2 regions of the Sporomusa sp. 246TCP1 genome follow, and region 1 is predicted to be linked to the other one. Evidence: riboswitches for the same ligand, from Rfam matches in the RefSeq annotation. Region 1 holds a riboswitch; the other holds the start of a gene.
What was found. A riboswitch is a leader RNA that binds a small molecule or an ion and turns the genes downstream of it on or off. The one in region 1 is predicted to bind cobalamin.

Region 1 (12,314 bases):
TATTCGTATTGGCGCTGCCTGTACGTTTACTGATATTATTGAAAGTACATTGGCTCCTGCTATACTAAAGGAAGCAGTTGCCCAAATTGCGGCACCGGCAATCCGTAATATTGGTACTGTTGGCGGCAATATCTGCAACGGTTCGCCGAAGGCTGACAGTGCGCTGATCCTTTTTGCGACAGACGCTAAACTACGTCTTGTTAGCAGCAAAGGTGAACGGGTGATTCCTATTACCGAGTTCTATCTTGGTAATAGGAAAACATCCCTCCAGGCAGATGAACTACTAGTAGAGATTCTAATGAAGCGAACAGGTCTTGGTAATTATTACTATAAGAAGGTGGGGGCCAGAGGTGCTTTGGCTATTGCCAGAGTATCATTTGCAGCCGTACTTAACGTCGAGCAGGGTAAGATTGTTACTTGTAGGACAGCTTTTGGTGCAGTCAGTGATGTTATCATCAGACGGGCAGATATTGATGCTATGCTTGTTGGGAAGACAATCAATGAAGCAAAGGCTGTCAAGGAAGACTATCTTGCAGCCTTTGCCCAGGCAGTTGTTCCTATCAGAGGTAGAATTTCGGCAGAGTACAGAAAGACTGTTTGTATGAATTTACTGCGGGACTTTCTTGAAAGTAATGGAATCTGAATAAAGATAATATATAGTCAGGTTATTCTAAAATAGTTGTCTTTCGGTCAGTACGCCACCAAAGAACACCAATTGTTGTATTAATTAGTTCGGAGCAATAATCCTCGACAGCCCGGTTGGTCAGAAACTCGGTAATTTTCGCTGTTGTTTCCGGGCCTTCCAGCCCAAACAAGGCAAAATAGCTGGTATAATACTCAATCATGTATGCTAAGGTTTCCCGGTAACGCTCGCGGTAACTATAGAATTTGAGGTTTGGCAGGAAGCGTTCATGGTAGAGAATGTTAAAAGGATATTGGATATCAAAGGCCATATGCTCAGGTGGTTCTCCCATAAGATGTTCCCACAGGAGGGCACGAACCTTAATATGGTAGGTGCCGGCAAAGCCGATAAGGCAGCAGACACCGCGAGACACCGCATTCATTTTCATTAAGCTGTCATAATCATTGATGGCAGTCGTGTTGGCCGCAAAGACGACATCATAGGCTGGCTCAGCCGGAAAATCCAGCCAGTCTGCTTGTAACGGCTCAATTCGGCAGGTAAGTCCTTCATGTATGGCCTCGGATTTTAGCATCGCCAGCATCTGGTCGGCCGTATCCAGGCCAGTCACTTGTCTGACCTTGGAAGCCAGGGGTAAGGTATATGTACCGGCACCACAACCTATGTCAAGAACCATGCTGAAGGGACTGATTACACCATCAGCCACAAGTCCCTCAACAACTGCATTATAGATAGAGCGGCTTTGACGGTTGCGCAAGGCATATTGTTCGGCGAATGAATTCCAGAACTGCTGCCAGCCTTGCTTATTGCCATAACTGGGAGCCTGGTTGGAGGTATTTCGGACTTCCTGCCAGGCCTCTGTCCAAAATTTAGTAGTGCACATATATTTTCACCTTCCTGAAATACAGTTAAAAAAGGCATGAACATCCAAGGAGCTATTCCACGGATTTCATACCGAAATGTTAAATCTTCATGATTCAAAACAACTACTTTAACTATAAATTGTTTTGTCATAATTGTCAATTAGTAATCCTTGCACTGGTATTGACACTCGTTTATGGATATGGTATGGTCTACCAACTTGCTTTTTGTTCCGCTGGAAAGGAAAAGGTAGCACCGATATCGAACGTAACCCCCATACTATGTAAATAATTAATATTATTGAATATTGGAAGCGGGTTGGGGATACTGCAAATGACGAAAAAATATTGGATCATAGGATTATTGACAATTCTAGCGATTATTCCCGGCGGTTTTTTAGGTAAGGCCGATGCTTCGCAAAAGTCGGAACATAGTGCATACCCGATAACTACTTTTGAATTAATTGAGGATGTAAGGGGAGAATATGACTTTGCGGCCATAAACTCTTCTGTTTTTGCTAATCAATTTAAGCAGTATCCCCACCAAATCATTTCTTTGGGTATTACAAAATCAATCTACTGGTTGCGCTTTCAACTACCGCCCAATAATCCGGGCGCTATTACGGCTAGTCAAATACTGGAATTTCAGAATCCTAATATTGACAAAATAGATTTGTTTATACCGATTAACGATAACAGTGCGGTTGCCGGTGTAGGTTATCTTGCAAAATCAGTGGGGGTAAGCAGGCCTGCCGCCAATAGGGATGTCTTGGATAATAGCTGGGTGTTTTCCATTCCGGATCAATACCGGCAAGACCAGTTTTTGTATCTTCGGCTTGAAAGTAGTTCGGCTCTTAGGCTGCCGGTAGTACTATGGCGGGATAATTCTTTCCATACAGAGGCTTTTTTAAAAAATCTGGGTTTTGGCATTTTCTATGGAATCTTGCTAGCTATGTTTTTTTATAATTTGTTTATATGTTTCGTTTTACAGGACAAATCTTACTTGTACTACGTGTTATATATCGGCTTCATGTTGCTCTATCAGTTTCAAGTGCATGGGCATCTCAAGCTGTGGCTTGATATTGCTTATCAAAGCTATAATGCGATTTTTTGGGTGTGGCTAACTGCTGCCTTTATTGCGTCGATTTACTTTACCCATTATTTTCTGCAGATTGAGAGCAATGCTCTTTGGAATAAAACGAGGGCAGTACTTGTGGTAGCAGCTTTGGTTCAAGGTTCTGGGGCTTTTTTGGCTATACTATTTGGGCTAATCAGCTGGCACATGGATTGGGTCTGGCTGGTCCTAGCGTATATATGGCGGTGGCTGTTTGGCGTTTGCGTCAGGGGTTTCGTCCAGCCAGGTACTATTTACTAGCCTGGGGTGTGCTCGCGGTAGGAATTGTAGTATGGGTAATGGCCGCATATATCCCTGATACATTTACTGCAGTCAATTATCTATTGGTAGCAACTGCCGGCGAATCCATCTTACTTTCTTTTGCCTTATCGGAAAGATTTAAAACTTTGCGTTTAAAAGAAATGGTATTGACAAAACACATGAAATATTACCGGAATTTAAGTCTCACAGACGAATTGACCGGCTTATATAATAAACGTTATTTTACTAAGGTTATGGAGCAAAAAATAGATGCAGCCCTGGAGAGAAACAGGTTATTGACATTAATGATAATCGATATTGATCATTTCAAAATCTATAATGATAGATATGGACACCTACAGGGTGATCAAGTGCTCAGCCAGCTTGCTCAAGTATTGCTGAATGTCCTTGAACAGTCCCAAATGGCTTTCCGGTATGGGGGAGAAGAGTTTGTTGTCTTATTGCCAGGCAGCAATTGTGCGGCGGCAGTACAGATTGCAGACAGTATTCGCGGTCAACTCCAGACTGAAGTATTTATGCCTACAGGGGATGCTATGGTAAAAGTAACTGTCAGCATAGGTGTAGCTGAGTTACGGCAGGACGATACGCCGGCAAGGCTTTTTAAGCGGGCTGATGATGCATTGTACAAAGCAAAAGCGGCCGGAAGAAACCGGGTTGTCTGTATGTAACGCGATTTATCTATTATTTACGAAGATGCCGGTTTTAGTAATGTCTTTGTTTACACGATGGAGGGATTTCTGTCATTGAGCCGAGTTATCAATAAACTAAAGCAGAAACAAGTAAATTCCAACCACCCTATGAGTGCAGAGATTCATAAATCTCTGTAAGGTAAAACTTGACAACTATTTTAACCGAGGTATATACTAAATATTGAAAACAGAATATTTGAGGTAGGTGCCCAAATGGGCTTAATAGGGAAGACCCGGTGAAAAGCCGGCGCGGTCCCGCCACTGTAACGGGGAGCAAGTTTAAAATATACCACTGGGATGAATTTCCTGGGAAGGTTTAAGCAAGCAATGATCCGAAGTCAGGAGAACTGCCTGTCTGACAATCACCGTTTGTTACCCACGAGGTTTGGGGAGGGGATTACAGTAGGCGTTTTTGTGGCGCACTAGTTGATTCGCTCCTGGTTTTATATACCAGGAGATTTTTATTAGCTTACTGTTAGTACTCCCGGCTGTAAACGGTCGGGAGTTTTGCTATTTGCAGCTGTTTTCTCAATTAGCAATAGAAAATAACACCGGTTTGCTCTATTATGGCTATAAAGATGCTGCATAGTAGCTGTTGAAGAGACAACCCGTAGGAGATGAAGCTATGACATTAGTAAATTCAGTGAAACGACCATTCCTCCACTGGAGCATGCTCCTGGTTCTAGGACTACTGCTACTATTCACCGGCGGCTGTACCGAAAAGAATACTAGTAGTTCGCCTCAAGACAAAAGTACAGCCGGTTCTGGTGGTTACGAAGTTGTAGATAGTACTGGCTATGTATTGCAGCTTCCGCAAAAACCACAGAGGATTGTAGTGCTCTCTATCAGCACGGCTGAGATTATTATGGCTCTGGTAGGCCCAGAACGTATTGCGGCTCTGGCGGATTTATCTGATGTCAGTGGAGTATCCAATATTGTTGAGCAAGCTAAAGCTGTTCCCAAGAAAGTGCAGGCCAATGCTGAGAGCGTTATTGCACTCCAGCCAGACCTTGTAATTATTCCCGACTGGCGGCCGGCGGCGTTAGCCCAAACGCTTAGGGAGGTAGGCATTCCGGTCTACGTCTATAAAACAGCAACAACCATTGACGAAGTCAAACAATCTATTACAATGATTGCTCATGTTGTTGGCGAAGAGCAGGCCGGTGAACGTTTGGTAGCCGAAATGGAAAACCAACTGGAGCAAGTTAACGAGAAAGTACGGCAGATTCCTAAAGATAGTCAGCAGGTAGTGATTCGGTTTTCACTGATGGGCGATGGTGGCGGCAAAGGCAGTACATTTGAAGATATCTGCCGTCAGGCAGGGGTAATTGAAGGTGCGGCGTTGGCCGGACTGAGCCGTGAGGACGTAATGTCCAAAGAACAAATTGTCAGTGTTAATCCAGATGTAATTTTGCTGCCTGACTGGGATTATACCGGCAAAACCGATATAACGAAGTTTGCTGAGGATGTGCAGAATGACCCGGCATTGCAGTCGGTAAAAGCTATTCGCAATAAAAAAATGGTTGCTGTGCCTGACAGACACTTAACTGCTACCTCACAGTACATTGTACTTGGAGTGCAGGACGTAGCCCGGGCTGTTTATCCACAGTATTTTTAGGTAAAATACTATACAAAAAAGGAGGAAGAAAAATGAGTGTTATAGCAGAAGCCTTTGGCATTTTCCAAAAAGGCGGCCCGGTTATGTATTTAATTGCGGCCTGTTCATTACTGGTTGTGACCATTGGGGTGGAACGGTTTTTATACTATCAAAAGATGAATACCAATATGTGCAAGTTTACCGAACAGCTGACGCCATTGCTGGAACAGACTGAGTGGGCGGCAGCCCATGAATTATGTTGCCAGACCCAGGGTATTGCGGCTATTGTTGCTGCTAAGGGTATTGGTTATGTTCAGCGTGGCTGTGCCAATATCGAAAGTGTTCTGGAAGGAGAGGCGGCATTGGCTGTTGCCGGTCTGCGAACCAATCTAAGCCATTTAGACACCATTGTAACCATTGCGCCGCTTTTGGGCCTTTTGGGAACGGTTATTGGCATGATTGGTTCTTTCAGTGTCATGAATATTAAAGCCGGTCAGCCCCAGGCTATTACTGGTGGTGTCGGGGAAGCGCTTGTTGCTACCGCTTCCGGCTTATGTGTAGCTACTTTAGCTATGATTGTATATAGTTATTTCAACCACCGGCTTGATAAACTGATTACCCAGATTGAACAGACTTGCCTATTGCTGATAGGGCATATCAAACAGGAGAAACGTCATGAAATTGCGTAATCTGCGTACTGAGCGCCAGCCTAAGCTGATGATTATTCCCATGATTGATATTATCTTTTTTTTACTGGTGTTTTTCATTATGAGTACTCTCTATATGGTTGATCAGCAGACCATACCTGTTAATTTGCCACAAGCTGCTTCGGCGCAAAGTGACAAACCACACAGTGTGGCAATTGCGGTTACCAAAGAGGGACGAATTTTGTTTGAACAGGAAGATGTACCACTGGAATTACTGAAAAAGCGGGTACAGCTGGAAATGAGTAAGCAGAGTGACCTGGTTTTTATCCTGCGCTCTGATAAAGCGGCTGAATATGGCAAAGTGGTAGCTGTTCTTGATGAATTGAAACTAGCAGGGGCTGTGCGGGTGGCTATCGCGACGGAAAGGAAGGATAAGTAATGGATTGTTCATTCCTCCCGGAATATTGTCGCGCCGGGAACCAAATTATCCGGAAAAAGCACGCCAGGCGGGCGTTGAAGGCACCGGTGGCATTTAGGCTGAAAGCGTAAAACATAAAATAGGAGTGAATAATGGTGAAAAGAAAGAAGTCTACAAGTACAGGCAAAACATGGCTATGGGCGATGGTGACCAGCGCATTGTTAGTTCAGGTACCGGGTGTTTCATTGGCGGAAGAGGCAGATAAGCAAGATCAGTTTTCGTTTGATGAAGTGGTGATAACGGCTAACCGGGTGCCGACATCAGCAGCGAAAACGGCTGCGAATGTTGCGGTTGTATCCAGAGAACAGATTGAAAAAGGGGCTTTCGCCAACTTAGGGGATGTGCTCCGAGACGTTAATGGAGTCATTGTCACTACCAAGGGCTTTGCTGGTGCAAGTCAGACAATTCGGTTAAACGGCGATGACCGTGTGCTGGTAATGATTGATGGGCGCAGGATTAGCCAACCCCAAGGTGTAATTGGCAGTCGGTCTAGTATTGATTTAAATTCGATTATTTCGCTGGATAATATTGAACGGATTGAAATTGTTAAAGGCGGCGCCTCGGCATTGTATGGCTCTGACGCAGTCGGCGGAGTGATTAATATTATTACCCGCAAAGGTACAGAAGCTAAAACCACAATGGACGTTTCAGTTGGTTCCTGGGGCACACGTAATTATGGGTTTAGCACACAAGGGAGTGAAAATGGCTTTAGCTGGTATATTACTGCTAATAAAAAGGAACAGGATTATACGAAATACAATGTGTTAAATCCAGCCTTAACGTCAGGCAGTAGTAAAGGTGACAGTTATCGGTGGCCTAATAGCAAATATGAGGGACAGGGCTTTACCATGCGGCTGGATAAAACAATTGATGATAACCGTTCGGTTACCTTTAACTTTGAACATTGGGATGATGAAGGCGGACAACCGTTTGGGGTAAATTACCCAAGTGTAGGATCTCTCAATCAATCGGCAAAGTTATCAAATAACTGGGCGTTAACCTATGATTTCAATAAACAAAAAGACGTGCCTGGTTTTGCCCGCATCTTTGCTAACTATATGAACCAGGGTTTTTACGGTACCTATAAAACCAGAACACAAGGTTTTGCTTATCAAACAGGCTGGCAATTAGGTGACCGTCATAAAGTGGTTACCGGTCTTGACTGGGAAAAGGGCGAAGTACTGGAAAATATATATCATGATCAATATTATGATATGGTAAATTACAAAAATAAATCGGTTACTAATACGGCACTTTATTTACAAGATATTTTTACAGTAACAGACAAATGGACGATGACACCAGGCGTGCGCTATGACCATCATAGCAAATTTGGCGGACAAACCACGCCAAAAGTGAATATAAACTATAGTGCGGATTCATCTACCGATATTTATTTATCCTACAATAGAGTATTTAAGGCCCCTAATTTGGATGACCTGTATTATGATTTGGAATATTATGGTACGTCTACAAAAGGGGATCCTAACCTTAAACCGGAAAAAGGACATGTACTTAGTGTCGGGGTGAATAAAAAACTAAATAATAATACATCAGTGACAGCCAATTGCTTTAGCAGCAAACTTACAGACGCCATTGAGTGGGATTATGACAACAATTACAATGCGTGGGCGCGCAATATTGCTAAACAAAAGAAACGTGGTTTCGAACTTGATATTCATCATAAGCTTTCTGAACATTATTACAGCGAAGTTGGTTATTCCTATGTACATACGGAAAACAATGAAAATAACGCGGGCTATTTAGTTGAAGAAAATAACAGCCAACCCAATGGGTATCGTGTGAAAGTAGGTTATACTGATACGAAGTGGGATGTGAATGTCAACGGTCAGAGTGCAACCGGACTAAGTCGCAATCGATTTGTTGACAGCAGTTACTGGGTTTGGAATCTGGCTGCCAATTATAAAATGACGCCAGCTGCCAGTGTTTACTTAAATGTTTATAATTTAGGAGACAAGGCCTATGAACTCACTTCCAGTGGAAGCGGAAATAGCCGGGGTAACTACCCTATGGCATCTCGTAACTTCCAGCTAGGCATTAAGTATTCTTTCTAAAACATGAACAGAAGGACTAGATGATATGATAGGCAGGGTAAAAAATAAAGCGATGTTGTTTAGCGGGCTGGGTGTGCTGTTGCTGGTGGTACTCGTATGCTCGCTGGCTTGGGGTCAGGTAACCGTACCTATCAGCGCTGCGCTGGCAGTTGTTGGTCAACAATTACACCTGCCTGGCATGCAAGGAAGCGATATCAATCAGGAATATACATCTGTTATCTGGCATATTCGTATGCCGCGCACGCTGGTAGGGCTGTTGGTAGGTGCGGCACTTGCGGTGTCAGGAGCAGTTATGCAAGGAGTATTTGGCAACTCGCTGGCCGATCCGGGCATTATCGGTGTATCAAGCGGTGCGGCATTAGGAGCCGTTATTGCCATTGCTTTAGGTATGACAGCTAAAGGGATTTTTTACCTGCCATTTTTTGCGTTGCTGGGTGCGCTGTTGGCAGTGGGAGTGACGGTTACGTTAGCTATGCGTGATGGCAAAATTCCGGTGATGGTGCTTCTCTTGGCAGGCGTTGCCATAAGTATGCTAATGGGTGCTTTGACCTCCGGAATATTGACTTTTATAAATGAGTACCGGCTGCGGGAATTCTTATTTTGGACGGTGGGCGGGCTGGATTACCGCCGATGGGAACATGTTTATCTTGCTGCCGGTCCAGTAATTATTGGTATTCTCATTTTGTTTTTATTAGCCAGACATCTTAATATTCTAGTTTTAGGAGACCAGGAAGCACGTTCGGTAGGCGTTCCAGTGGCCTTCTTGCGTCTAGTGCTGTTGTTTGTTTCAGCTGTGACAACCGCAACAGCCGTATGTGTTAGCGGTACAATTGGCTTTGTGGGTTTGGTTGTACCCCACATTATGCGTCTTTTGCTAGGGCCGGAGCACCGCACCTTGTTGCCGGCCTGTGCTTTGGCCGGAGGGATCTTTTTAGTGGCCTGTGATACACTGGGACGACTGGTAATGCCACCGTCTGAGATTCGGGTTGGAATTATGACAGCATTACTGGGTGCACCTTACTTTTTGTATCTGCTGCGTAAAGCACAGAAAGGAGGCGGGCTGTCATGAATGCAACCAGTGAATTTGCTCTAGCTGCGAGTAATGTAGGGGTTACTATTGGTGATAAAACTATTTTACGGGATATTTCTTTCGCGGCTAATTCAGGTGAATTTGTTGGTATTATCGGCCCAAATGGCGCAGGGAAAAGTACATTGCTCAGAGGCCTCCGCGGCATGGGAGCCATTACCTCCGGGGCCGTTTTGGTTTTTGGGCGGTCGCTGCATACGTTAGGCGACAAACAACTGGCGCGTAGTATTGCTTATATGCAGCAGGACGTAAATGTTGGTTTTGGTTTTAACGCCTTGGAAGTGGTGTTGGCCGGACGCTACCCATATCTGAAATGGTGGCAGAATGAGCAGCGTGAGGATTATGAAATTGCCCGGAAATATATGGCCTTCACCGGTGTTGAGGCCTTGGCTGAGAAATCGGTGCAGCAGGTTTCAGGCGGGGAGCGGCAGCGTATTCTTCTGGCAAAGGTACTGGCGCAGGAAACACCGCTCATCTTCCTTGATGAACCGACAGCCAGTTTGGATTTGGGGTATCAGGAAGAAATTTTTCGGCATTGCCGGGTCATATGCCAGGAGGGCAAGATGGTGCTCATTATTGCCCATGATATCAAACTGGCTGCTAAGTTTTGTACGCGCTTGATTTTATTGGCTGGCGGCACCATACTTGCTGATGGAAGACCGGAAGATGTCATCACTGCTCAAAATCTGGAAAAGGCCTATGGTTTACATTCTGATGTTTTTATTAATAAAGTAACAGGTAATCTGGATATTCACACCTATGAGGCGGCCGGGACTACTACACTGCAGCCATTTGTCCACGTGATTGGCGGCGGCGGTTCTGCCGGAAATATTCTGCGGCTGCTGCACGAAAGGTCTTATAATTTGAGCGGTGGTGTTTTTCAGCAGGGCGATAGTGATGCCGATGTAGCTATGGCCTTTGGCATACAGGCGATAGTTGGTCAGCCTTTTTGTATTATTGATAAGGTACAGGCAAAGGAGAACAGAGAAAAGATACTTGCTGCCGATGTTACAGTGTTAAGTAATCTGTATTACGGACAACAAAATTTGGATAATCTCAAGGCAGCGTTTGTTGCTAAAAAAGTTATTATTATTGAAGATACAGCGATTGAGGAACGCGATTTTACCGGCGGTAAAGCAAGCAAGTTATATCGTGACTTGTGTACGTTGCCGCAGGTAACTGTGCTAAGCTCAGTACAGTTTGCCGAGCAGGTAGTAACAGGCGAAATTCTTTAATTCACTGTATAGTGATAAGCAAGCAAAGGAAAGGAAGGATAGTATGCCGGAAACCAAAGGCTTGGTAATTGTAAACACGGGAAATGGCAAGGGAAAGACAACTGCCGCATTAGGACTGGGACTGCGGGCATGGGGTCAGGGACTTAAGGTACTCATTTTACAATTTATCAAAGGAAATTGGAAATATGGTGAATTACAGGCTGCTGAGAGAATGGGGGCTGACTTTGTAATCCGTCAGCTGGGTGAAGGTTTTGTGAGTAATACCACAGGGGATGACAGAACTGATCATCAGGCGGCTGCTGAAAAGGCACTCCATGACGCAAAAATGGAAATTATGTCGGGAAATTGGGATATGATTATTCTTGATGAGATTAACTATGCTGTTAAATTTGGACTAGTTTCTGGTGAAGCGGTAGTTGAACTGCTAGCGATAAAACCTCCTTTACTGCATCTTGTGCTTACCGGACGAGACGCATGTCAGGAAATCATTGATAAAGCTGATTTAGTGACTGAAATGAAGGAAATTAAACATCCCTATAAAAAAGGGATAAAAGCGCAAAAAGGGATTGAATTCTAAGAAAAGCGCTAGTATGCAACCAAGGTGATACCAAAATAGCTGGATGAGGATAAGCGCTATGTTGCAGCTTGTAAATATATCAAATTATTGTTGTGATAATGACCTTATAGACAACGACCCTGCCCGCTTGCGGGAATTTTTAGAACGGCATAACTTAGATGGTGTCGAAATGATGTTTTGCGGACCTTGGGACGCTCACCTTCATAGAGCAGAATGGATGCAAGGGTGCCATCTGCGTTTCTGGCCCTGGTGGCTGGATTTTTGGCGTGGCGACCAGGATGCATTACTCAGGCAGTTTGGTAGTCAAGCAGGCATTGATGAGTGTTATGGTGGTCCAACCCGTGAAGCGTGGCTGGACATTTTTCGCAATAATATCCGGACTGCCACAGAGGCCGGAGTAAAATACCTTGTGTTTCATGTTAGTCATGCGAGGGTATCTGAGTTATTCAACTGGCAGTTTAGTGCTAGCTGTCGAGAGGTAATTGAAGCCACAATTGAGGTAGTAAACGCATTGGCGCCAGAAATTCCACAGAATATAACTCTATTATTTGAGAATCTATGGTGGCCGGGGTTAACACTCAGAAATAAAGAATTAACCGCCATGCTGCTTGATAGCGTCATCCATCATAATATTGGCATCGTGCTGGATACCGGACATCTAATGAACACGAATCCGGAATTATGAACAGAGGCTGAAGGGGTTAACTATATTCTAAACACCCTGGAAAATCTAGGCAGTTATGCGCATTATGTCAAAGGGATTCACTTGCACAAATCGTTATCCGGAAAATATCTCCGTGCCAGTCAAAGTTCCCGGGAGTTTAAAGCAGAGTACAGCCTGGAAGAAGTTATGAACCATGTACTTAAGATTGATGAACACAGGCCGTTTACCACTCCTGTCGCACAAAGTATTATTGATTATGTACAGCCTGAATTTCTTGTGCATGAGTTTATGTACAAAAATATGACTGACTGGAGAAAAAAACTAGGTCAGCAGCAAAAAACGCTTACTTTCAACAAATAGCGATATAAA
Region 2 (12,314 bases), 2.8 Mb from region 1:
AATAAGTTGGGGGAAAACTAGGAGGAGTGAATACAAATGAATAAGCGGCAAAGAAGAATATTGAGTATGCTTATCGGCTGTTCTTTAATGCTTGGGGCGTCGGCAGCAATGGCGGCGGAACAGGAGTTTAACCTTGAAAACTATGTGGTGACGGCCAACCGTATTCCGGTAAAACAAGCGGATACTGCGGCCAGTGTAACGGTAATTAACCGCGAAGAAATTGAAAAAGGCGGTTATACCCGTGTTGTGGAGATACTAGAGAAGGCTAATATTGGTGTGTTTGATTCCGGTTCGTCCAGTCATAGTATTAGTACTGTGTTTATTAATGGCGACGACCGTGTCTTAATCATGGTGGATGGCCGCAGGATTAACGGGGAAGCGGCCATGGTAGGTGGCGGCAAAACAAATGTGAATTTGAATACTTTGCCAAGTGTAAAAAATATTGAACGCATTGAAATTGTTCGTGGGCCTGGTTCTTCGCTGTATGGCAGTGATGCTGCCGGCGGCGTTATTAATATTATTACTCGCAAGGGGAATCGTGCCGAGACAACCTTGTCCGAGCGGATCGGTAGTTGGGGAATGAGAAATTATACATTAACGACAGAAGGCAGAGAAAATGGTTTTGGTTATTTGATTACTGCTGAGCGCCAGAGACAGGATTATTTTGAGTACAAAAATGCGAAAACAGGCGAAGTGAAGCGTATGCCCAATAGCGCTGTTGACCGGGATACAGTTAGTATGAAATTAGACAAGGACTTGGGTCAGGGGCGGTCACTGGAACTGGGATGGCGATATGCCAATAGTAATGACGGTTACTTTCTGACTGCACCTAAGTATCCCTACCACATGCCTACCGCCTATGAAATTAACCGTGATAACGATGTTGACTTGACATACCGATGGAAAAATAAAGCGGGGACAGATAGTTACCTAAAAGCTTATCATAGCTATGACCTTATAGAATACCATCATTATATGGAAGGAACAGCCTATCCTGCGGTAGATAATTATATAGAAAAGAGCCGGACTACAGGCGTTGAATGGCAGGATAACTGGAAACTAACCAATAATGACGATTTGGTTGGTGGCGTCAGTTGGCGGAAAATAAACGTGGATATTCCCGCTGGCAGTGTTTATAACAAAGAAATCACAAATAAGGCCATATTTCTGGAAAATCACTGGCAGCTGCCTGGTGATTGGACCTTGACTGCAGGGATGCGCCATGATGATCATAATGTATTTGGCGGTAAAAATACGGTTCGGTTAGCCGTGAATCGAAAAATTAATAATGATACTAATATTTATGCATCCTGGGGCCAATTTTTCAGAGCACCAATTGTTGAAGAACTGTATAGTCTTGGTTTGCCAATGGGTAATCCGGATTTACGCCCGGAAAAGGGGGACACGTTTACTTTGGGTATGAATACAAAACTGAGTGCTGGTACGAATTTGCAGGCCAGTGTTTTTAGCAGTCGCCTTAATGATGCAATAGTATGGCGCCCGAAAGATGGGTTATTTGTTTATGAAAATGTTGCTAAACAAAAACGGCAGGGGCTTGATATTAGTTTAACGCACCAACTGTCACCAATGTGGAATATTTCCACCGGCTATGCGTATGTTCAGGTCAGGGAAAAAGGACAGGGGGCTGACGATTACCGCAATGAGCCTACCAATACGCAGCCTAATGGTTATCGGCTAAGTATTGGCTATGATGATCATAATAAATGGGATGGACAACTTATGCTGCGCGGTGCGACTGGACGTGATTTAACAGCCTATACATCAAGCGCCTACTGGGTGATTGATTTAGCAGCTAACTATAAAATCAATGCCAATCTCAAGGCTTACCTTAAAGCCTACAATCTCAATGACAGAGCCTACGAGATGAAAGGCGTAGAAGGCTTAGCCGGAGAATTCCCCATGGCAGCTCGTCATTTCTATTTTGGCTTGGAACAACGTATATAGTGTATAAAAATTCAAAGCTATGCAGATATATTTTTATGATAATAGTCTTTTTGTTTATCAGGTAGTAATTTGTAAGCAAACAAATTGCCTAGTAATTATCATGCTACTATAATCAAGTAAAAGCCAATAATTTTGTCGGATAACATATTTTTTATAGATGTTGTGAGTTTTATTGATCTGAAGATCAATTCAAGGTAAGTTGTCCAATATGAGGAACTTAGCCGGACTTGTGTGACTTGAAGGTCACTAGTTTTCCATTTAGCGTTGAAACGCTAAATGGAAAACTAGTGATTTTTTTGTTAACTGAAATTTTTATTATCAGTTAACTTTTGATAATAAAATCTGCACAGCGCTTGATATTTTGAACTGGTGGTAATTGAGTCAATACGCTAATCAGCATTTCGTAGATGATTTTTAATGCGAGGAGAAGTTTTAATAACCGGGCGTATGAGATGAAAGGAGATAAGGGATATGCAGGAGAATTCCCCACGGCGGCGCGTCATTTCGTTTTTGGTTTGGAACAACGCATCTAAAATAAAGTGCCGCGCTATTTTTAAAGCTTTTGTAATTTTCATGTAAGGAGTCAAAGACAATGAAAAAATGGATCTGCTTTTTTTTTAGTATAGCTTTGTTGCTTGTGAGTATAGTTTTTACGGGATGTGGCAGTGCCAAACCTCAAGTGGTTCAGCAGATTGTAATTGGAGAAAGTACCGATTTGGGCGGCTGTGATCCCGAAACAAACATGTCATATTATATTCGCGCATTAATTTTTAATACGTTAGTCGAATTGGATGCTGATTTTAAATTGCAGCCGGCCTTAGCTGAGCGATGGGAAATGACACCTGACGGAAAGACATGGACATTTTATTTGCGTGAAGGAGTTGCTTTTCATGACGGCACGCCTCTTACTGCACAAATTGTAAAACAGAATATGGACAGGCTGCGAAACGGGATGTGGAAATCATTTCTGCCGGACATTGCCGATGTACAGGCTACAGATGACTTAACCGTCGTTTTTCATTTAAAAAGTCCGTCCTTTATTTTCGCGTCAGACTTAACGGTGCCGAGTTATGCAATTGTCAGCCCCACTGCGTTGGATGTAAACGGAAAAGTTGTAAAGGCAATTGGGACAGGCCCTTATGGATTGGAATCCTGGCAAAAAGACCAGGATTTTGTGCTGAAACGAAATGATAACTATTGGGGTCAGGCACCCAAAAATGAAAAACTGGTATTTAAAGTCATTTCCGACCCGGATGCCAGAGCAATGGCTCTGGAAGCGGGTATGGTCGATTTTATCAGTTTACGGCAGTCTTTGACGGCGGCAGGCCGTTTAGCTCAAAATAACAAGTTGAAGCTTGAAAAACGTCTGGGGCAAACGTCTGAAATGTTATATTTTAACGTAAATAATCCAGTCTTGAAGGATTTGCGGGTAAGAAAAGCGGTGGCGCACAGTCTGAATATAAAAGAAATGATACCGGGGTTGCTGGGGGATAGCGCAGAGCCTGGACATGCTTTCTTTTCTCCTGTCTTTGGCGAATATGTCATGCCCAAGGATGTGGTACTTCCTTATGATTTAAAGCAAGCCCAAGAATATCTGACGGCAGCAGGGTGGCAGGTTGGCCCGGACGGAGTTCGTATGAAGGACAGGGTTCCTCTCCGGGTGCGCATCGCCTTTGGCGCGAAAAATGCTGAGGATAGTCTCTTGGCCGGGGTGATACAGAATAGTCTCAAAGAGGTGGGGATTATTGCCGAGCTTGTACCGCTGGAAGATGCCGCTTTGATGGATGCACTGAAGAATAAAAGATATGATCTGCTAATGTTTGGACAATTCTATATTCCGCATAACGAGCCGTCGCCTCATTATCTGAGTGGTCATTATCATCCGAAGGCTATGTATGGTCTATTGACAACGCCGGAAATAACGGAAGCGATTGATCAGTTGGTTATTACTGCCAATAACATGAAACGAGTGGCTCTCCATCACAAAATACAAGGCTTGATTAGCGAACAAGTGCCTGTGATTGTATTGTTTCACCGGAACAATATCGCGGCCATGAAGAAAAACATCATGGACTATGAGAATTCAGTAGGTGTATGGCAAGTGTATCGGGGGCTAGAGAAAGCTTATGTCCAGTAGTGGTGACTTGCTTACAGGATAAATGGAATGGACAAATTGCATTGCGTGGTGCGACCGGGCGCAGCCTGGCAGCCTTTACGTCCAGTTCCTACTGGGTAGTTGACGTGGCGGTCGACTATAAAATCAGTGCTGATCTCCATGCTTATTTTAAAGGATATAATCTCACGAACAGAGCCTATGAATTAAATGGATCGGAGGGGTATCAAGGATCATTTCCCATGGCGGCGCGTCGTTTTACCCTTGGTTTGGAGCAGCGGATATAGATCGATAAGGCACTAGTGCCTATTGAAATGTCTGGTGCCAAAGCACAAGGAGTGAAAGGACATATGGTATTTCCTGCAAGTATCAATTTAAATTAGGTTCAGATGTAAAGGAAACGGTAACAGTATAACTATGGTAAAAAAGCTATGATGGCAACGCGAATTTAAATATTAGCATTGTCATCATGACTTTTTTACAGCTGCATAGTTTAATCCTGAACAAATGTGTTTAATCATTGTCGACCATATTATTCAGTTAAAGTTATGGTTGGTGACAATAACACTGTTTTTGACTGTTTGCGGTATTGCGTAGGCGTAATTCCATGTTTTTTCTTAAACACCGTTACAAAACTGCTATTATTATACCCAATTTGGGATGCCACATTGCCGATGCTGCAATCAGTATTTTTCAGTAATACTCTTGCTTTTTCCAGTCGTATATCTCGTAAATATCCATAAGGTGTGTTTGCAAATAGAGCTTTAAACCCTAATTTTAGCTTATGGGTATTTAAACACAGATTTTTTGAGAGCATTTCAATAGAAGGGGGTTGAGACATATTTTCAAAAAGTTCTTGTCTTGCCTGGTATAGTAACCCAATATCATCACTGCTTAAATTAATTGTCGATAATTTTTGAGCAGATTGAATAAAATGTACATGTGTCATCCATTCGGATATAATCTCAAGTGCAATTGCCTGGAAAAATAATCTGCGGGCAAATCCAGCAGTGTAATAGCAATTAATAGTTTTTTTCATAATAGCCTTAATGTCTGTGTTTGCTTCTACTGGATGAATACAAGCACGATAAAATGTGCGTAAACTGTTTATTTCAGAAATAAACAAGTGAGTTTTTTCTTCTTGTGAACAAAGAAATGCTTCGGAAATATTAAAAGAAATGTAACCTATTTTTATATTTTTGGGATAGGTTGCCTGGCCTCTACATTTTTCCGCTACATTAACGTAATACTCTCCATCGTTAATTTGGTATGATTTATTTGTATAGGAATCGAAAATTTCAATATAACCTGATGTAATGTAGGTTATTTCAAAAAAAAACTTTTTTTCCATTTGAACCGCATAAGTAAATTCTTTTTTTAGGTATAAAGTTGCCCAGGAAACATCAAGTCCGCTTCGATAAGAGCAGCGTGTGATTTCGCCGATACCATGTTCTTTTAGAATTTCAAATTTGTAAAGGTCATTGGATGTTTGACTTATAAAACCGATTTCCTTCATCTGTGCATAATAATCATCCGGACAAGAAATGTGTAGCTTATTATTCATTTATGTGTCTCCGTTCCAATTAAAATAACTTAATAACTGGTTAATAATTTAGTTTATTATAACAAATATTGGTATCTATTATCAATAGCTGATAAATAGCTGATAAAAAATGCATGATAAATGTACATTTTTGTATGGAAGTAGCTTTTTTTGCTTAACAGGTAGTATTGACAATATATGTATTGAATGTTTTTTTTTTCGCTATTATAATCGACATTAACATAGCAGTTATTTAATGTTCAACATATTTTTGGATTTGGTAAAATGATTACAACTACATATTACAAGGTTAGGTGCCTTTAAGGGCTTAATAGGGAAGACCGGTGTAATACCGGCGCGGTCCCGCCACTGTAATGGGGAGTAACCCAAGTTATACCACTGAGATGAGAATCTTGGGAAGGTTTGGGTGAACAATGAACCAGAGCCAGGAGAACTGCCTAACTGATAATCACCGTTTGTTGACCCACGAGCGATGGGGAGGAGATTAAAGTGCATGATGGTGTACTGTATTTTCCCCGGCGTACTTTGTGCCGGGATTTTTATTGTACTATTCTGTTTATGTAAAACTCCCGTTTATGAGCGGGAGTTTTATTTTATTTACAACTTAATAATATGCTGCGGCTACTAAAAATGGAGATTTGGTTTATAACCAACACGGAATGAAAGATGTTACTTTATACAAAAGAAAGGGAGATTTACAACATGAAACATCGACAGTCAGCCAAAAAAATATTGGGTACGCTTATCGGATGTTCACTGATGTTGGGGATGCCGGAGATAGCTGTGGCAGAGCAGGAGTTTGACTTTGATGAATATGTCGTGACTGCCAACCGTATTCCGGTGAAACAGGTGGAAACGGCGGCAAGTGTAACTGTGATTACCCGCGAGGAAATTGAAAGAGGCGGGTATACCCGCGTTCAGGAATTATTAGAAAAGTCCAATGTGGGTATTTATGATTCCGGTTCAGCAGATTACTGTATTAGTTCAGTTTATATTAATGGTGATTCCCGGGTACTGATCATGGTTGACGGACGTAGGGTTAATGCCGATTCACACAGCATAGGCGGCGGAGGACTTGGGGTTGATCTAGGGCTGCTACCGAGTGTAAAAAGTATTGAACGGGTCGAAATTGTCCGTGGCCCGGCCTCATCCTTGTACGGCAGTGATGCCGCCGGTGGTGTTATCAATATTATTACCCGCAAAGCTGATAAGACAGACACCCGTTTTTTGACGCAAAGTGGCAGCTGGGGCATGAGAAATTACACACTGACGACAGAAGGTAGTGAAAATGGTTTTGGATATTTTATTTCAGCAGAGCGTAAACGACAGGACTATTTTGAATATAAAGATTCGAGAACAGGCACAGTCCAGCGGATGGGCAACAGCGCCCTCAAGAAAGATGCTGTCAGTGTGAGGCTGGACAAAGAACTCGGTGAAGGGCAGGGGTTAACGTTAGCCTATCGTTACATTGACGGTGACCGTGGATATTTTTTAATGGCACCAGACTATGGGAATGGTTTTTATCATCCTACCGCTTACGAAGAGCACCGTAATGAGGACACCGATTTGACCTACCATTGGAAAAACAAAGCCGGGACAGATGGGTCGCTTAAAGCGTACTATAGTTCTGACAAGTCGGACGTCCATCGTTACATGGAAGGAACGAAGTGGGAAGTAAAAGACTATTATGTAAATAGTAAGTCTTCAGGCATTGAATGGCAGGATAACTGGAAAATATCCGATCATTATGATATTGTCGGCGGAGCCAGTTGGCGACAAGTAAAAGTAGACATTCCGCATTTACAAGTCTATGACAAAGAAATAACAAATAAAGCCATATTCATGGAAAACCGCTGGCAACTGCCCAAAGCCTGGACATTGACTGCTGGAATGCGTTATGACGAGCATAGTGCGTTTGGCGGGAAAAACACAGTCCGTCTTGCTGTGAACCGGAAATTAAATGAGGACACTAATGCTTTTGTGTCCTGGGGGCAATTCTTCAAAGCGCCGAATATCGAATCCCTGTATAAGGTGGGTTTACCTTCAGGCAATCCGGATTTGCGTCCGGAAAAAGGGGATACCTTCACAATCGGGATGAATACTAAACTGGCTAATGATATCAGGCTGCAGGCCAGCGTGTTTAGCAGTAATGTTGAAGATGCTATTACATCAACAATATACTCCCCGGCTGCGCCTAACGACTATAAGCTTATCAATGCCAGCAAACAAAAACGGCGGGGATTGGATTTTACATTAACTCAGCAATTGTCGCCGGCATGGAAACTTTCGACCGGTTATTCCTATGTTAAGATTCAGTCGAAAAGTTCAGCAACTGCGGCTTATGTGAGTGATGCTGGCAATACGCAGCCTAATGGCTATCGCTTAAACCTTGAATATAGTCAGGACAAATGGGATGCCGGTTTGATGCTGCGTGGTGCAACTGGTCGTGATCTGAGTACGTTTACTTCCTCTTCCTACTGGGTTGTTGACTTAGCGGCTAATTATAAAATTAGTGACGATCTCAAGGTATATTGCAAAGGCTATAATCTTACTAACCAGGCCTATGAATTAAAAGGAGTGGTGAATGCATCAGGCCAGTTTCCCATGGCCGCGCGCCATTTCTACCTCGGTTTGGAACAGCGCCTGTAGAATCGTATGTTAAGAAGCTATATTTTTAAGAGACTGGTAAATTTATTATTTGTCCTAATTGGGATTACGCTGCTGTCATTTGTTATCACCAATCTTTCACCAGTTGATCCGGCGGAGGCCTATGCCAGACGAATCTGGCAAAATGCCGGTCAGGAGCAAATCGAACAATTGCGGCAAGAAATGGGTTTTTATGAACCAATTTATGTACAGTATTACCGGTGGGTTACCGGTGCCATTCAGGGGAACTTTGGACAATCGCTGGTTTCAGGCCGGCCTGTACGCGAGGACATCATGACCGCTTTACCGGTGACCTTGTTGTTGGTGGCAGTGGCCGCGCTGCTGATTTTGCTTGTTTCTATTCCGCTGGGAATTTTGTCGGCGGTGTACCGGAATAAGTGGTTTGACCATCTCATCAGGATGGGTACCTTGGCGGGTATTTCGCTGCCAGGGTTCTGGCTGGGATTTATTCTTATCTACTATTTTGCCGTGGAATGGAAGCTGGCAGTGGTTGTGGGCTTTGGAAAAATCGAACATGTCCTGTTGCCTGCTATAACGCTTGCATTGCCGGTTATCTCGATGAATATCAGACTGTTAAGAACGAATATGCTGGAGATCATGAATAAGGATTTTGTTTTGTATGCCAAAGCCCGAGGCCTCAATGAACGCCGCATTGTCTGGAAGCATGTTTTTAAGAATGCAGTTTCGCCACTGGTCACTTTATTAGGACAGACCATCGGCCATATGGTTGCCGGAGCCGTCATTGTTGAAAGTGTTTTTTCCTGGCCAGGGATGGGTCTCTATGCGGTTGCCGCAAGTATGGACAGGGATTTTCCGGCGATCAATGCGTATGTATTAATTATGGCGGTGATCGTTGTTACTAGCAATCTTTTAGCCGATATCATCAATATTTGGCTTAATCCTGCTTTTTTGCAAGAAGGTGAAAAATAATGACCAGTTTTTGGAATGTGCTGAGCAATAAACAAGCGGTTTTTGGTATGACAATGGTTGCAGCAATTATCATTTGTGCTGTGTTTGCACCGTTGCTTGCACCAAATGATCCAATGAAAGTGGACATTGCCAAGCGCTTTATCAAGGCATCGGCAGAGTTCCCGTTGGGCACAGACCAACTTGGACGCTGCATCTTGTCGCGCCTGCTATTTGGCGCCAGATATTCACTCGGAATTGCCGGTACGATATTGATGCTTACCAGTCTGATCAGCATCATTACCGGGATGATAGCTGCTTATTATGGGGGAATACCAGACCGGATATTTTTGGGAATATGTGACTTGTTGATGGCGTTTCCAACGTTGGTTTTTGTGTTAGTCCTGGTGAGTGTATTGGGATTGGGTTTGGTTAATCTAATGTTTTCCATGGTGTTTGCGAATTGGGTATGGTATGCGCGGATTGTAAGAAGTCATGTATTGATGGAAAGAAACAAGAATTATGTGTTGGCGGCTAAAGCAGCCGGTTCATCAGACAGCGTAATTATGATAAAACACATACTGCCTAATGTTGCACCGGCATTGATCGTCTTTTTCAGTCTGGGGATTGCGCATAATGTGCTTATGGTTTCCGGATTTTCTTTTTTAGGCTTGGGCGTGGAGGCTGAGCTGCCGGAGTGGGGTTCTATGCTCAGTAATGCGAAAAACATGATCTACACCCAGCCACATTTAATGTTTTATCCGGGCATGTGCATTTTTTTTACCGTATGCAGTTTTAATATATTGGGAGAAGCCTTGCGTGATATTGTCTCGCCTGACGCCTGACCAGAACGGAGGTAGTATGGAAAAAACGGTATTGAGCGTGGAAAATCTACGGATTAGTATCAGGAAGGGCAAACCTGTTGTACAGGATATTTCTTTTGCTATCTGTCAAGGAAAGGTTTTAGGAATTGTTGGTGAAAGTGGCAGCGGCAAAACCATGCTCTGTAAAGCGATCCTGGGCCTATTACAGCATCAAAGCAGTGTTGCTGTCACAGGACGGGTTTTGGTAAACGGTAAAGATATTCTTAAAATTTCTGCCAGAGAACTGCAAAGTATGCGAGGAAATGAACTCGGTGTCATTATGCAGAATCCGATGACAGCCTTTAATCCGCTGATCAAAATCGGCGGTCATATCATTGAGACGCTGATGGCTCACCGGATAATCTCTAAACAGGAGGCTTATGCAACAGGTATAGCTATGCTAAAAAAAATGAATTTACCGCGGCCGGAAGAAATTATGAACAGTTATTCCTTTAGTTTAAGCGGCGGGATGCTGCAACGGATCATGGCCGCGATAGCAATGGCTTCAAGTCCTGCCGTATTAATCGCGGATGAGCCAACAACCGCCTTGGATGTAAAAAACCAGGCGCTGCTGCTTGATGAAATAGAAAAGATCAAAAACGAAGAAAAACCGGGAATCGTGCTGGTTTCTCACGATTTGGCCGTAATCGCCCGGATCGCGGACGAGGTTGCGGTAATGAAAGCAGGTAAAATTGTTGAGCAGGGGCAGATCTATCAAGTGTTTGAGGAGCCGGTGCATTCCTATACCAAGGAACTGCTGAGCGCCAGGCTGATGGACGGGAGGCGAGTGCACTGCTGATTGTTAGTAACATATCGAAAACCTATTATGGAAAAAACTGCAAGGGGCAGCCAATGAATGTGGCGGCAGTAAACCAGGTATCCTTATCTTTGGCAGCGGGTGAAACCTATGGGTTAGTTGGAGAAAGCGGCTGCGGCAAGAGCACCTTGTCAAGACTGATACTTGGTTTTGAAAAACCGGACGACGGTGAAGTACAATTCCTGGGGCGCAATCTATTTAGGATCAAGAAAAAAGAAATGAAAGCAATCCGCAGAAATATGCAAATCGTGTTTCAGGATAGTGTTAGTTCTCTTAATCCCCGGTGGCGGATCAAGGATAGCATTGCCGAGCCGCTGCGGAATTTTGCGGGATTATCTTACAGAGAAGAACAAAAGCGGGTGGCTTATCTCCTTGACCGGGTAGGGCTGCTGCCGGCAGATGGACAAAAATATCCGCACCAATTCAGTGGCGGTCAGCAAAAAAGAATATGTATCGCCAGAGCGATCGCGATCAATCCGCAGTTTATTGTCTTTGATGAAGCAGTTAGTGGACTAGACATGACAATTAGAAAGAAAATCCTGGATTTGTTGAGCGAAATCAGGCAGGAAATGGGCAGCGCCTATCTTTTTATTACACATGACATGGATGTTGCACTTTATATGTCGCAAAAGATCTCGGTTATGAAAGACGGTGAACTTGTCGAAACGGTAGAGGGGATTAAATCGCTGCATGAATTTAACCATCCCTATGCCAAACTATTGGTTGATTCCCTGCCACCCCTTCATCCCAGGGACAGAAAACTATATGCACAGGCAGCAAATACTGAAAACGATGGTCAAGAACAAGGAGGCAGAAAATGAGCAGAAAAAGGATTTGTCTGTTAGTTGTTTTAATCCTGACAGTCACGCTGATTGCCGCAGGCTGCAGGCGGGCAGGCAGTGCTGATGAACAGGCGGCTGCCGGCAAAAATAATCCATTACCCGGCGGCGAGGTGGCAGAGGTAGTTAGCTGTGATGCTGTGGATTTTGCATCTTTTGATGTAAAGGGCGCAGGCGGCGGGCAAGGGTTCTTTTTTCACTCGGCCCTGGTTTATGAAACGCTGGTTGGCTATCAGCAGGGACAAATCGTGCCGCGTTTGGCTGAGTCCTGGGAAATGAACGGCCGGGAATATGTATTTCATTTAAAGAAAGGAGTAATGTTTACCGACGGTAGCCCATTTAATGCGGCAGTAGTTAAATTGAACCTGGAAATGCTGAAACAACACAGTGGTGTGCAGCTTGCGTGGTTCGGTGCAATCGCTCAATTGGAAGCGGTTGAGGTCGTTGATGAATATACGGTTAAGCTGATTTATAAACAGCCCTACTACGCAGCCTTGCAGGATCTTACCGGTGTATGGACCGGCATGATGTCACCCAAAATATTTGAAAATGGGAATATCCCCTATGGCAAAACGTTTAC

Region 2: another riboswitch for cobalamin. It lies ahead of AC1ECB_RS12770 (TonB-dependent receptor plug domain-containing protein); the one in region 1 lies ahead of AC1ECB_RS28050 (ABC transporter substrate-binding protein).

Annotation. Positions count from the first base shown of each region.
Region 1 is NZ_CM170492.1:5,937,543-5,949,856, forward strand. Features, by position in the region: gene AC1ECB_RS28035 (FAD binding domain-containing protein) at 1-643, shown strand, start outside; gene AC1ECB_RS28040 (class I SAM-dependent methyltransferase) at 666-1,523, opposite strand; partial or broken gene AC1ECB_RS28045 (7TMR-DISM family protein) at 1,964-3,561, shown strand; cobalamin riboswitch at 3,772-3,954, shown strand; gene AC1ECB_RS28050 (ABC transporter substrate-binding protein) at 4,211-5,203, shown strand; gene AC1ECB_RS28055 (MotA/TolQ/ExbB proton channel family protein) at 5,236-5,871, shown strand; gene AC1ECB_RS28060 (ExbD/TolR family protein) at 5,858-6,268, shown strand; gene AC1ECB_RS28065 (TonB-dependent receptor plug domain-containing protein) at 6,400-8,382, shown strand; gene AC1ECB_RS28070 (FecCD family ABC transporter permease) at 8,408-9,451, shown strand; gene AC1ECB_RS28075 (ABC transporter ATP-binding protein) at 9,448-10,704, shown strand; gene cobO (cob(I)yrinic acid a,c-diamide adenosyltransferase) at 10,709-11,281, shown strand; gene AC1ECB_RS28085 (TIM barrel protein) at 11,340-11,966, shown strand; gene AC1ECB_RS28090 (hypothetical protein) at 12,048-12,305, shown strand.
Region 2 is NZ_CM170492.1:2,714,711-2,727,024, reverse strand. Features, by position in the region: gene AC1ECB_RS12790 (TonB-dependent receptor plug domain-containing protein) at 37-1,965, shown strand; gene AC1ECB_RS12785 (ABC transporter substrate-binding protein) at 2,558-4,102, shown strand; gene AC1ECB_RS12780 (TonB-dependent receptor) at 4,060-4,365, shown strand; gene AC1ECB_RS12775 (helix-turn-helix transcriptional regulator) at 4,611-5,642, opposite strand; cobalamin riboswitch at 5,917-6,097, shown strand; gene AC1ECB_RS12770 (TonB-dependent receptor plug domain-containing protein) at 6,345-8,291, shown strand; gene AC1ECB_RS12765 (ABC transporter permease) at 8,298-9,239, shown strand; gene AC1ECB_RS12760 (ABC transporter permease) at 9,239-10,060, shown strand; gene AC1ECB_RS12755 (ABC transporter ATP-binding protein) at 10,077-10,877, shown strand; gene AC1ECB_RS12750 (ABC transporter ATP-binding protein) at 10,931-11,716, shown strand; gene nikA (nickel ABC transporter substrate-binding protein) at 11,713-12,314, shown strand, end outside.